DNA from 3 places in the Mixta sp. BE291 genome. Region 3 is predicted to be linked to each of the others. Evidence: predicted binding sites of a transcription regulator. Region 3 holds the regulator's gene; each other region holds the start of a gene.
The links. Region 3 encodes PhoB, which activates phosphate uptake and scavenging genes when phosphate is short. Its sites were predicted from a motif close to CTGTCATAAAACTGNCNNAT; they were not measured.
Positions count from the first base shown of each region.

Region 1 (4,219 bases), on a different contig from region 3:
CCGCCACGCCTTTATAGGTGGGGTTGTCTTTGCCCTGCATGACCCACAGGCTCGCTCCGCCGATAATGGCGTTTTGCGGCGCGCTCGGGACGCTTTCGTCATATGGCATCATGCCGACGCCATAATTGAATTTGGCGTGCTGACGAATGTCCGCCAGCGAGCCGGATGAGGCGGTGGTGATCGCACAGTCGCCGTTATAGAACTTTTCGGTAGATTCATCCTTACGGCCAAAGTAGGTGAAGTCTCCTTTTTTGTTCATCTCTTCCAGCATGGCAATGTGGCGTACCTGCTCTGGCTTATTGAAAACCAGTTCGGCGTTGGTGCCGTCAAAGCCGTTGTTTTCGGTAGCTACCGGCAGACCGTGCCAGGCGCTGAAGTTTTCAATTTGGATCCAGCCCTGCCAGCCGCTGGCGTAGCCGCATTTCATGCCCGCTTTACGCAACGCCGCGGTATCTTTTGCCAGCTGTTGCCAGGTTTTGGGTGGTTGTTCTGGATCGAGGCCCGCTTTTTTGAAGGCGTCTTTGTTGTAGTAGAGCACTGGCGTGGAGCTGTTAAATGGCTGCGACAGCAGATGACCGCTTTTCGCATCGGTGTAGTAGCCAGAGACAGTCGGGACAAACTGCGATTCATCGAATTTGATGCCCGCATCGTTAAAGACCTGGTATACCGGTTTGATGGCTTTCGACGCCATCATGGTCGCGGTGCCGACTTCGTAAACCTGTAGGATGGCGGGCGCTTTGCCGGTGCGTACTGCTGCGATACCGGCTGCCAGGCTCTGTTCATAGTTGCCTTTGTAGACCGGTACGATTTTATAATCGGGGTTCGCCTGGTTAAAACGTTGTGCCAGAGAGTCGACTTGCTTGCCTAGTTCGCCTTCCATGGAGTGCCAGAACGGAATTTCCGTCGCGGCCAGGGCGTTGCCGCTCAGTGCCAGTCCCAGCACTATGCTGAGCGCGGTATGACGAAACGTAAAGGAGGACATAGCGTTTTCCTGTGACATTGTAGGTGTGCGTAATAACACGCTTTTTTTGTTCGCAACGTAACATGACACGGAAAAATGACGGTGAGATAACCGGCAGGTGACGGAAAGATGACAGTGAGGTTGCACTGAGCGGGCAGCGTTTGCTGGGCGGGCGAAGTTTGCTGAGCGTGCGGAGTTTGCTGAGCGTGCGGAGTTTGCTGGGCGTGCGGAGACGTAAACACGTTGGCTCGGCGTGCGGGAGACATAAACACGCTGGCTGGGCGTGCGAAGACGCAAGCGGGGTTCCGGCCTTCCGTAAAGACGCAACTGCCGTCATCCATGACCGGCTCGGCCCGCGCCTTCCATGGCGCGGGACGCTTTACTCCAGGCCGGAACCCCGCTTGCCCCAGGCTTTGGGCGTCGCCTGCTTAAGACAACTTCGGGCTTCAATGTCTCTTGTTTAAGACAACTTCGGGCTTCAGTGTCGTCTGTTAAAGACTTCCTCAGGCTTTGGGTGTCGTCTGCTTAAGACAACTTCGGGCTTCAGTGTCGTCTGTTAAAGACTTCCCCAGGCTTTGAGTGTCGTCTGTTAAAGACTTCCCCAGGCTTTGGGTGTCGCCTGCTTAAGACATCCCTTGGCGTTGGGTGTCGCCTGCGGTGCGCGATCAGGCGCCGAGATAGGCGCTGCGGACCGCCTCGTTAGCCAGTAGCGCATCGCCGCTGTCTTCCAGCACCACGTGGCCGTTTTCCAGTACGTAGCCGCGATCGGCCAGCTTCAATGCCTGATTGGCGTTTTGCTCCACCAGAAAGATGGTCATGCCCTCCTGACGCAGCTGCTCAATGGTATCGAAAATCTGCTGAATGATAATCGGCGCCAGTCCCAGCGAAGGTTCGTCCAGCAACAGCAATCGCGGCTGACTCATTAACGCGCGACCAATCGCCAGCATTTGCTGCTCACCGCCTGACATGGTGCCTGCTCGCTGGATGCGTCGCTCATGCAGGCGCGGAAACAACTCATAAACCTGCGCAATGCGCTGCTGATATTGCTGACGGCTGGCGAAGAAACCGCCCATCGCCAGGTTCTCTTCCACCGTCATGCGCGAAAAAACCCGCCGCCCTTCCGGCACAATAGCAATCGCCTCGCGCATAATGCGCGCCGTTTGCCAGTCGGTGATGTTGTTGCCATCGAATGAGATGGTGCCTTCGGAAGCGCGCGGCTCACCGCACAGCGTGCCCAGCAGCGTGGTCTTGCCCGCGCCGTTCGCGCCAATCAGCGTGACGATCTCGCCCTGATTGATCTCCAGACTCACCTGATGCAGCGCCTGAATTTTGCCGTAATGCGCGCTGACGTTGCTGAGCGTTAACATCGGATTCGCCATTTTATGCCTCACCTAAATATGCGCGGATCACGTCCGGGTTGTTACGTACTTCTTCCGGCGTGCCGTTTGCCAGCGGCGTCCCCTGATTAACCACGTAGATACGATCGGAAATCCCCATCACCAGTTTCATATCATGTTCGATAAGCAGCACCGTCACCTTATGTTCGCCGCGCAGCTCTGCAATCAGCGCATCCAGCTCATGCGTCTCTTTCGGGTTAAGCCCCGCCGCTGGTTCATCCAGCATCAGGATTTCCGGGCGCGTTACCATGCAGCGGGCGATTTCCAGCCGTCGCTGCTGGCCATAAGCCAAATTGCCCGCCTGCCGGTTAGCCATTTCCAACAGACCCACACGCCGCAACCAGCTGGCGGCCTGATCCAGCGCCTCGCTTTCACTTCGCCGGAAAGCCGGGGTTTTCAACAGGCCGGAAAACAGGCCGCTTTTCAAATGCTGATGCTGCGCCACCAGCAGATTTTCAATCACCGTCATTTCACGAAACAGACGCACGTGCTGAAAGGTGCGCACAATGCCCATACGCGCAATTTGCTGGCCCGGCAGCCCCGCCAGCTGGCGATCGCCTAAGCGAATCGATCCGCCGCTTGGCTTATAAAAGCCGGTCAGGCAGTTAAACACCGTGGTTTTGCCTGCGCCGTTCGGGCCGATTAATGACACGATCTCCTGCGGATGCAGCTCCAGCGCGACGTTATTGACCGCCAGCAGGCCGCCGAAACGCATCATCAGGCCTTCCACCGTTAATAAAGGCTGACTCATGCCTGCTCTCCCTGTTGCTTGTCCTTCAGCTTCAGATGCGGTCGCTGCATCGGCAATAATCCCTGCGGACGCCAAATCATCATCAGCACCATCAGCGCGCCCAGCACCAGCATGCTGTATTCATTCAAATCACGCATCAGCTCACGCGAAACCACCAGCAGAATCGCCGCCAGGATTACCGCAAACTGCGAGCCCATACCGCCCAGCACCACGATCGCCAGCACAAAGGCCGATTCGGCAAAGGTAAAAGATTCCGGGCTGATAAACCCCTGACGCGCGGCAAATAGGCTACCGGCGAAACCGGCAAACGCGGCGCTGATGGTAAAGGCGGTCAGCTTGATACGCGTTGGACTCAGGCCCAAAGAGCGGCAGGCGATCTCATCTTCACGCAGCGCTTCCCAGGCGCGGCCCAACGGCATACGCAGTAAACGGTTGATCACAAACAGCGTCAGCACCACCAGCAGCAGCGCCACCAGATAGAGAAAAATAATGCGATCGCTGGGATCGTATTTCAGGTTAAAGAAGTGATGAAAAGTATCCCAGCCGCCGTCGCGCGCGCTGCGGTTAAACTCCAGACCGAAAAAGGTCGGTTTCGGGATCTGGCTGATACCGTTCGGCCCGCCGGTAATGGCGGTGTTGTTCAGCAACAGGATACGGACGATTTCACCAAAGCCGAGGGTAACAATTGCCAGATAATCGCCGCGCAGACGCAGCACCGGAAAGCCCAGCAGCAGGCCAAACAAGGCAGAAACCAGCCCCGCCAGCGGCAGGCATTGCCAGAATCCCAGGCCGTAATAGTGATTAAGCAGCGCGAAGGTGTAGGCGCCGATGGCGTAAAAGCCGCCGTAGCCCAGCACCAGCAGGCCAGACAGCCCCACCACCACGTTCAGCCCCAGCCCAAGCATGACGTAAATCAGCGTGAGCGTAGCGATATCCACCGTGCCGCGCGAGACAATAAACGGCCAGATCACCGCCGCGACGATAAGCAACAGCGCCAGCAGCTTCTGCTTTGGCGTCGTGCCGTCAAAACTCGGCAGCACAAATCCGCTACCGCCGCTGCGCTTCAGGCTGCGTCCGATAAGCGGGCGTAAGAGCTGGAAAACAAACACC
Region 1 covers NZ_JAVDXN010000004.1:385,126-389,344, reverse strand. The annotation lists gene ugpB (sn-glycerol-3-phosphate ABC transporter substrate-binding protein UgpB) at 1-982, opposite strand, end outside; gene livF (high-affinity branched-chain amino acid ABC transporter ATP-binding protein LivF) at 1,627-2,340, opposite strand; gene livG (high-affinity branched-chain amino acid ABC transporter ATP-binding protein LivG) at 2,342-3,109, opposite strand; gene J2X14_RS11850 (high-affinity branched-chain amino acid ABC transporter permease LivM) at 3,106-4,219, opposite strand, start outside.
Region 1: the regulator PhoB is predicted to act here: its motif matches at 1,078-1,097, upstream of ugpB (sn-glycerol-3-phosphate ABC transporter substrate-binding protein UgpB).

Region 2 (4,219 bases), on a different contig from region 3:
ATAGATCCCGGCCATAATGCCCAGCGGCGTACCGCCCAGCGTGGCCCAAAAAATTAACAGGCCGCTGCCCGCAATAGCGTTCGCCAAACCGCCACCGGCGGTGTTGGGCGGCGGCGTCATTTCTGTAAATAGCGCCAGCGAGAAGCCATCGATACCGCGCGTGATGGTGGTAAACAGGATCCATACCAGCCAGAACAGGCCAAACGCCATGGTAAGCAGGGAGAGCGTCAGAGCAACCTTGTTACGCATGCTGCGACGCGCCTGCATTTTACGGCGTGACGCTTGCAGCTCGGTACGAGCATGTAAATCCAGCGTGGTCATGAACGCGCCCCTTCATTTTTCGCCAGCCGTAAAATCATCAGCTTGGAAATCGCCAGCACGATAAACGTGATAACAAACAGAATCAGCCCCAGCTCCATCAGCGCGGCGACATGCACGCCTGATTCCGCTTCGGCAAATTCATTGGCCAGCGCGGAAGTGATGCTGTTGCCCGGCATATAAAGCGAAACGCTGTCGAGCTGGTAGGTGTTACCGATAATAAAGGTCACCGCCATGGTTTCACCCAGCGCACGTCCCAGACCCAGCATAATGCCGCCGATCACGCCATTCTTGGTAAAGGGCAGTACGATGCGCCAGATTACTTCCCAGGTCGTACAGCCAATGCCATAGGCTGACTCTTTCATCATTACCGGCGTTTGCTCGAAAACATCGCGCATCACCGAAGCGATGTAAGGAATAATCATAATCGCAAGGATCACGCCAGCGGCGAGGATACCGATACCGAATGCCGGGCCTTCAAACAGGGCGCCAACAAACGGAATGGTAGAGAGGACGTTGCCTACCGGCGTCTGGAAATATTCAGCAAACAGCGGCGCAAAAACAAACAGCCCCCACATGCCGTAAACAATACTGGGGATAGCCGCCAGCAGTTCTATCGCCACGCCCAGCGGGCGACGCAGCCAGCCTGGTGCCAGCTCGGTTAAAAACAGCGCAATGCCAAAGCTAACCGGTACAGCGATCAACAAGGCGATAATTGACGTAACCACGGTGCCATAAATCGGCACCAGCGCACCAAAATTCTCGTTAGGCGCATCCCACTCTTTGTTCCACAGGAACGAGAAACCGAATTTCTCAATACTGGGCCAGGAGGAGATAAGCAGAGAGATAATGATGCCGCCCAGCAACAAAAGCACAATCAGCGCAGCCAGCTTAACCAGCGCACCGAAAATAATGTCACCTTGTTTTCCTGGGGCCTTAAAAGACGGCCTGGATTCAGCCATAGAAGTCTCGACAGAAGAAATTCACAGGGGCGGCATTCAGCCGCCCGGATACTGCGGGTCGGCGTTCAGCCGACCCCTGCGACGGTGTGAACACCGTTAAAGCCATTACTGGTAGAGCGCTTTGCCAGAACTGTCTTTGATCTGCGCTTTCCAGTCAGAGCGAATCTGCTCTACAACTGAATCAGGCAGCGTCGCGTAGTCCAGGCTGGTGGCGGTTTTATCGCCATCTTTGTATGCCCAATCAAAGAATTTCATTACCTCAGCGCCTTTTGCCGCGTCAGCCTGTTGTTTTTGCATCAGGATGAACGTGGTGGTGGTGATCGGCCAGGCATCTTTGCCTTTCTGATTGGTCAGGTCCTGAGCGTAGCTTTTGCTCCAGTCTACCCCTTTCGCCGCGTTGCTGAAGGTCTCTTCCGTTGGGGAAACCGGCTGACCATCCGCGTCGATCAGTTTGGTATAGCTCAGCTTGTTCTGTTTCGCGTAAGCGTATTCAACATAACCGATTGAGCCAGGCAGACGCTGAACGAAAGCGGCGATGCCATCGTTACCTTTACCGCCAAGACCGGTAGGCCAGTTAACGGTGTTGCCTTTGCCTACTTTCTCGCTCCATTCTTGATTCACTTTAGCCAGATAGCTGGTGAATACGAATGAAGTGCCTGAACCATCAGCGCGGCGAACCACGGCGATATTGGTTTCCGGCAGTTTAAGGCCTGGGTTCAGTTTGGCGATGGCCGGGTCGTTCCACTTTTTGATTTTGCCGAGGTAAATGTCACCCACGGTTTGACCATCCAGCGTGAGCTGACCAGACTGGACACCCGGCAGGTTTACCGCCAGTACTACGCCGCCAATCACAGTAGGAAACTGGAACAGGCCATTTTTTTGCAGATCTTCATCTTTCATTGGCGCATCAGACGCACCAAAATCCACTGTTTTCGCGATTATTTGCTTCACGCCGCCAGAAGAGCCAATGCCCTGATAGTTAATTTTACTGCCGGTCGCTTGCTGATAATCCGCTGCCCACTTGGCATAAACCGGAGCCGGGAACGTGCCGCCTGCGCCAGTCAGGTCAGTTGCTGCAAAAGCAGAAACCGCGCTCAGCGAGAGGGTGGCGGCAACAAGTTTGGCTACGGTGCTACGCATCAGTGTCATATTCCCTCCAGGGGAGTAAAAGTCAGGGTGTATGCCGTTGTAGTAAGAATCTGTATTGCTGCAGGAGGGAAAATAGGACAGTTTAGTGACAGCGAGATGTAGGAAATATGACAGTTTTATTACATGCAGAAACTGACCTTCAAAGTAAAATAAGAAATTTCGTACTATATAAAATAATCATCATCATTAAATTTGACGATGACATTTTTTTACACTGGTAAAAACCACATTACATATTCCATTATAGGTTGTTCATCCCTCCTGGAAAATAACGAAACGGGAGGGTGATTCTCATGGTTATTTAACCATGAAACTGTTAAGCAAATATAAATAAAGGGAATTTATGAAAAAAATTATTAATGTTATTATGTTATCTTCTGCTTTTGTCATGCTTACGCCCGTTGCACATGCGCATACAATTATCTGCTGGGGAAAAACCTGCGTAGACATTTCTGATGCCGGTACCCACCCCTAATATAGATTAAATGACTCACAAGGGAATGAAATATAATCATTCCCTTTTTAGTCACTGGATTGCGTTAACTCGATATGGATCGGCAAGGCCTGAACGTTATCATGCTCTATCTGTGCATCGATGACTTTCAGGCGACCTGTTTTCGCCACTAGCGCCAGCACTGACAGCAGGCCTGCTACACAGATAGCGAGATAATGAAGCAGAAGCAAACCGAGGCGGGAAAGCGCACGAAACAGAAAAGCATGCTTTAACAATGGAAAAAAACGCACTGAGGGAAACAGTCGCGCCTCGCTTATGAATCGCAGACACAAAAAAACCCGCTCAAGGCGGGTTTTTTATCACTAACGCTTAACTGCTCAGGCTGTTGCCTTCATCGCTATCGTAAGGGTTAGCGAGCTGTTATCAACGCTTACAGCGCAACAACATTGGTCGCTGAAGGACCTTTAGCACCGTTCTCGATAGAGAACTCAACTTTCTGACCTTCGTCTAAGGTTTTGAAATCGTTGCTCTGGATTGCAGAGAAATGTACGAATACATCTTTGCTGCCGTCCTGAGGAGTGATAAAGCCGAAACCTTTCTCAGCGTTGAACCATTTTACTAAACCAGTCATTTTATTAGACATTGATATTTCCTTGCTTGTTTTTTGAGCCACTCTTGGTGACGAATATGGTCTGCTTTGCAGATTTTTACTTATGGGGCACTTAGGAGGAGCTCACGAGGAAGGGTATCAATAGATAACGCTTGAACTGAGGACTGCTTTACTAAAACTGCTTACATAAGGTCTGTGTTTCAAACCGATGACGCTATACTAGCCTGGGTCTGCTCCCCATTGCAAGCGTTAAGTTTATTAATATTACTGTGCCGTACGGCGCGCAAAAAAAGCCGGTCTGCTGACAGAAAACATTACCGGCCTTTTCGTTTTACGCTTTCAGAACATCGTTACGTTAAAGCGGCCTTCCGTTGCCGCCTGCGGTAAGGCGTGCAGCCTTACTCCACGGTAACCGATTTCGCCAGGTTACGCGGCTGGTCCACGTCGGTGCCTTTAATCAACGCGACGTGATAAGAAAGCAGCTGCAGCGGCACGGTATAGAAGATCGGTGCGATAACCTCTTCAACATGTGGCAGAGAGATAATCTTCATGCCTTCGCTGTCGTTGAAACCCGCATCACGATCGGCAAAAACATACAGCAGACCGCCGCGTGCGCGTACCTCTTCGATGTTGGATTTCAGTTTCTCCAGCAGCTCGTTGTTCGGCGCCACCACAATGACCGGCATATCGGCATCAATCAGCGCCAGCGGGCCATGTTTTAACTCA
Region 2 covers NZ_JAVDXN010000004.1:33,250-37,468, reverse strand. The annotation lists gene pstA (phosphate ABC transporter permease PstA) at 1-321, opposite strand, end outside; gene pstC (phosphate ABC transporter permease PstC) at 318-1,280, opposite strand; gene pstS (phosphate ABC transporter substrate-binding protein PstS) at 1,386-2,429, opposite strand; gene J2X14_RS10310 (hypothetical protein) at 2,773-2,904, shown strand; gene cspG (cold shock protein CspG) at 3,314-3,526, opposite strand; gene glmS (glutamine--fructose-6-phosphate transaminase (isomerizing)) at 3,892-4,219, opposite strand, start outside.
Region 2: the regulator PhoB is predicted to act here: its motif matches at 2,502-2,521, upstream of pstS (phosphate ABC transporter substrate-binding protein PstS).

Region 3 (4,219 bases):
TAATTGCCAGAAATAAGATTGCGAAACAAAATAACAACCGGGGTTAAGTAATAAACTACAAATAAACGTACAATTAACAATGTATGTATTTACTCACATCGGCAAGCCAGGATAATTCCTATTTTTGCACTATACACGCTTTTATAACCCCAGAAGCTTCTTCGCCTCGATTATCTGCTGCGCTGAAAGCGGCAGATAGCCCGCCTGGATCACCTGCGCCTGCCCCTGCGGGGAAAGCACATGACGTAAAAAGGCGGCGGTAAGTGGCTCGGGCGCGTTACCCGGCGGCTTGTTGATATAGATATAAAGCGGACGAGCGTAAGGGTATTGCCCGCTACGAATCGTGGTGGCATCCGGCATCACCGCCGCGCCCTCTTTCGCCAGCGCCAGCGTTTTCACGCCGCTGATGTGGAAGCCAAAACTGGCGTAGCCGATGGCGTTAAGGTTGCCAGCCACCGCCTGCACTACCGCCGTGGAACCGGGATACTCGCCAACGTCACGACGAAAATCGCCGCTGCACAGCGCCTGCTGTTTGAAAAACCCCCAGGTGCCGGAGGCGGAGTTGCGTCCCAGCCGCTGTAACGCGCGCTCATGCCAGCCCGGCTGGGTTAAGCCGAGGTCGCCCCAGGTTTGCGGTGAACGGGTCGCGCCGCAGCGCCGCGTTACGGAAAAAATGGCGTCCAGCTGCTGCGCGTTAAGCTGGGTCAGCGGATTATCCTGATTCACCACCACCACTAACGCATCCAGCGCCACCGGCACCGCCAGCGGCGGATAGCCGTAGCGCTGTTGGAAAAGCTGACGCTCCGAAGGCTGCATCGGTCGGCTCATGGCGCCCAACTGCGCCGCGCCCGCAGCCAGCGCGGTAGGCGCAGTGGAAGAGCCTGCGGCCTGCACCTGCACATTCACCCCCGGATACTGTAGGTTAAAACTTTCGCCCCATAGCGCCATTAAATTTCCCAGCGTGTCTGAACCGACGCTGCTGAGATTGCCCGCCAACAGCGTCGGCTTCGCCTGCAGCGCGCCGGAAAACAGCAGCAGCAGCACCATAATAATTTTCATACTTTGCATCCGTCAGACTTTACGCGCCGCATTGTCCGGCAGATGCTGGCTGACAATCAACCTTGTTGGCAGGATAAAGCTAAAGCAGGTCTCTTTATGCGGCTGACTGGTAATCATCAGACGTGTGCCGTGATGGCTCAGGGCATGTTTAACAATCGCCAGCCCCAGCCCGCTGCCGCCGGTTGCGCGCGATCGCGCTTTATCTACCCGATAAAAGCGTTCGGTCAGGCGCGGCAGATGCTCCTGCGCAATGCCCGGCCCGTTATCTTTCACCGCAAACAGCGCGCCCTGTTTGCAGAATTGCCAGCTCACCTCAAGGTGCGTGCCGTCCGGCGTATGGTTAACCGCGTTGTAAACCAGGTTAGAGATGGCGCTGCGTAGCTGCTCTTCGTTGCCGAAAACTTTTAGCTGCGCATCGGTATGAAAGGTAATCTGATGGCGGCCGTTACTCAGGGTTTCCGCTTCGCGCTGTAGCAGCCGTAACATCATCGGCACATCCACTTTCTCCGCCAGATCGATGGCGGGCGCGGCCTCGATACGCGACAGCGTCAGCAGTTGTTTAACCAGCCCGTCCATGCGTCGCGTCTGCTCCTGCATGGTTTGCAGCGCTTTTTCGCGTGTTTTACCCTCCAGCACCGCATCGCCCATCATTTCCAGATAGCCCTGCAACACCGTAAGCGGCGTGCGCAGCTCATGGCTGACATTGGCGAAAAAGTTGCGGCGCGCGCCCTCCAGCTGATGCATCTGCGTAACATCGCGTGCCACCAGCAGCCATTGGCCTTCGCTGTAAGGCATCACGCGAAATTCCATATGCAGCTGATTATTCATCACCAGCGTCAGCGGACGCACGAAATCCTGCTGGCGTAGATAGCGGGAAAATTCAGGATAGCGCAGCAGGTTAAGAATGTTTTGCCCATTGTCTTCCGGCCAGCGCAGGCCCAAATGCTGCTGCGCCAGGCCGTTACACCAGAAAATAGTGCCTTCATCGGTGGTCAGCACCACCGCATCAGGCAGCGATTCCGCCCCGCTGCGAAAGCGCTTGATCAGGTTTCCCAGTTCACGACGACGGCGACGGTTGCGTAGCTGCATCTGGTACAGCCCGTAAAACAGCGGCTCCCAGCTCCACTGGCCGGTGGGCGGCGTCATGGAGCGGTCGGTCCACAGCCAGTGCGACAGCCGCAGCAGGTTCCAGAAGTGCCAGCCCAGCAACAGCAGCACGGCAAACAGCAGAAACCAGGGCAAATAGCCGATAACCAGTCCGGCCAGCAGCGCAGGCAAGCAGACCAGCACCAGTTCCAGTAATAATCTCTTCCAGGAGAGGCGTTCCAGCACGAGGCAGACTCCGATCAGTAACGAGCGGAGAAACGATAACCCGTTCCACGTACGGTTTGCACCATGCGATCGTGACCGGTCAGCTCCAGCGCCTTACGCAGCCGTCGAATATGCACATCTACCGTGCGATCCTCAACGTAAACATTGGTGCCCCAGACATTGTTCAGCAGCTGTTCGCGACTGTAAACGCGCTCCGGGTGGGTCATAAAAAAGTGCAGCAGTTTATATTCCGTTGGCCCCATCTCCAGCGGCGTGGTATCAGACATCACACGATGCGAAGAGGGATCGAGGCTCAGGCCCTGAATTTCAATCACATCCTCTACCGCCATCGGCGAAATGCGACGCATTACCGCTTTAATCCGCGCCACCAACTCTTTCGGCGAAAACGGTTTGGTGATGTAATCATCCGCGCCCACTTCCAGCCCGCGAACGCGATCTTCTTCTTCACCGCGTGCGGTCAGCATCATCACCGGAATATCACGGGTCATCGCTTCGCGCTTAAGGTGTTTAATAAATTGAATGCCGCTGCCGCCGGGTAACATCCAGTCAAGCAGGATCAGGTCGGGCCAGGGTTCAATGAGCAGGTTGACGGCGCTATCATAATCATCCGCCTCGATAGGCTGATAATCATTCTGTTCCAGCACAAAACATAACATTTCCCTGATTGGGGCTTCATCTTCGACAACCAGAATGCGCTTAGCCATTATTGCTCCTGCGAATGTGACGCTTGGTCACGGGGGTTTGCGGCGTCATTATGCGTCAGTTTTATGACAGATTTATGAAAAATGCACGGGCTGCATGGCGCTTCAATAGCGCTTTTGTGAAGCAATCGGAAAGCATTTTTTTACCGCCCGTGCGCCGGTTTGCACAATCCGGTTCCCTTCTGCGGCTTAGCTCTGGTTATAATCGCCTCCGGCGTTCTGCTATTAGCTGGGAGTTCTATGCGCATTATTCACACTTCAGACTGGCACCTCGGTCAGTTTTTTTACACCCGCAGCCGTGCCGCTGAGCATCAGGCTTTTTTTCACTGGCTGATTGCGCAGGTTGAAGCGCATCAGGTGGATGCGGTGATTGTCGCTGGCGATATTTTTGATACCGGCTCGCCGCCGAGCTATGCGCGTGAACTCTATAACCGTTTTGTGGTGGATCTGCATCGCACCGGCTGCCAGCTGATTGTGCTGGGCGGCAACCACGATTCCGTCGCCACCCTCAATGAATCACGCGAGCTGCTGGCCTGTCTGAATACCCAGGTGATTGCCGCCGCCAGCGCCGATCCGGCAGAACAGGTTTTAACCTTAATGACTCGCCAGGGCGAACCGGGCGCGGTGCTGTGCGCCATCCCCTTCCTGCGCCCACGCGATATCATGCGCAGCCAGGCGGGCCAGTCCGGCGAGCAAAAGCAGATCAGCCTGCTGAACGCCATTACGCAGCACTATCAGCGCAGCTACCAGCATGCGCGCACGCTGAGCCAGCAGGCGGAAAAACCGCTGCCGGTGATCGCTACCGGCCATCTCACCACCGTGGGCGTCACGAAAAGCGAAGCGGTACGCGATATCTATATCGGCACGCTGGACGCCTTTCCGGCGCAGGCTTTTCCCGCCGCCGACTATATCGCCCTTGGTCATATACATCGTCCACAGCGCATCGCCGGAAGCGAGCATATTCGCTATAGCGGCTCGCCGCTGCCGCTCAGCTTTGATGAGCTGGGCAGTGAGAAAAGCGTATTTTTGGTGAGCTTCGCCGACGGCAAACTGGAAAGTGTGGAACCGCTGCCGGTACCCGGCTTTCAGCCGATGCAAACCATCAAGGGCACGCTGGCGGAGATCGA
Region 3 covers NZ_JAVDXN010000005.1:173,700-177,918, reverse strand. The annotation lists gene J2X14_RS13370 (PstS family phosphate ABC transporter substrate-binding protein) at 142-1,059, opposite strand; gene phoR (phosphate regulon sensor histidine kinase PhoR) at 1,072-2,391, opposite strand; gene phoB (phosphate response regulator transcription factor PhoB) at 2,406-3,095, opposite strand; gene sbcD (exonuclease subunit SbcD) at 3,333-4,219, shown strand, end outside.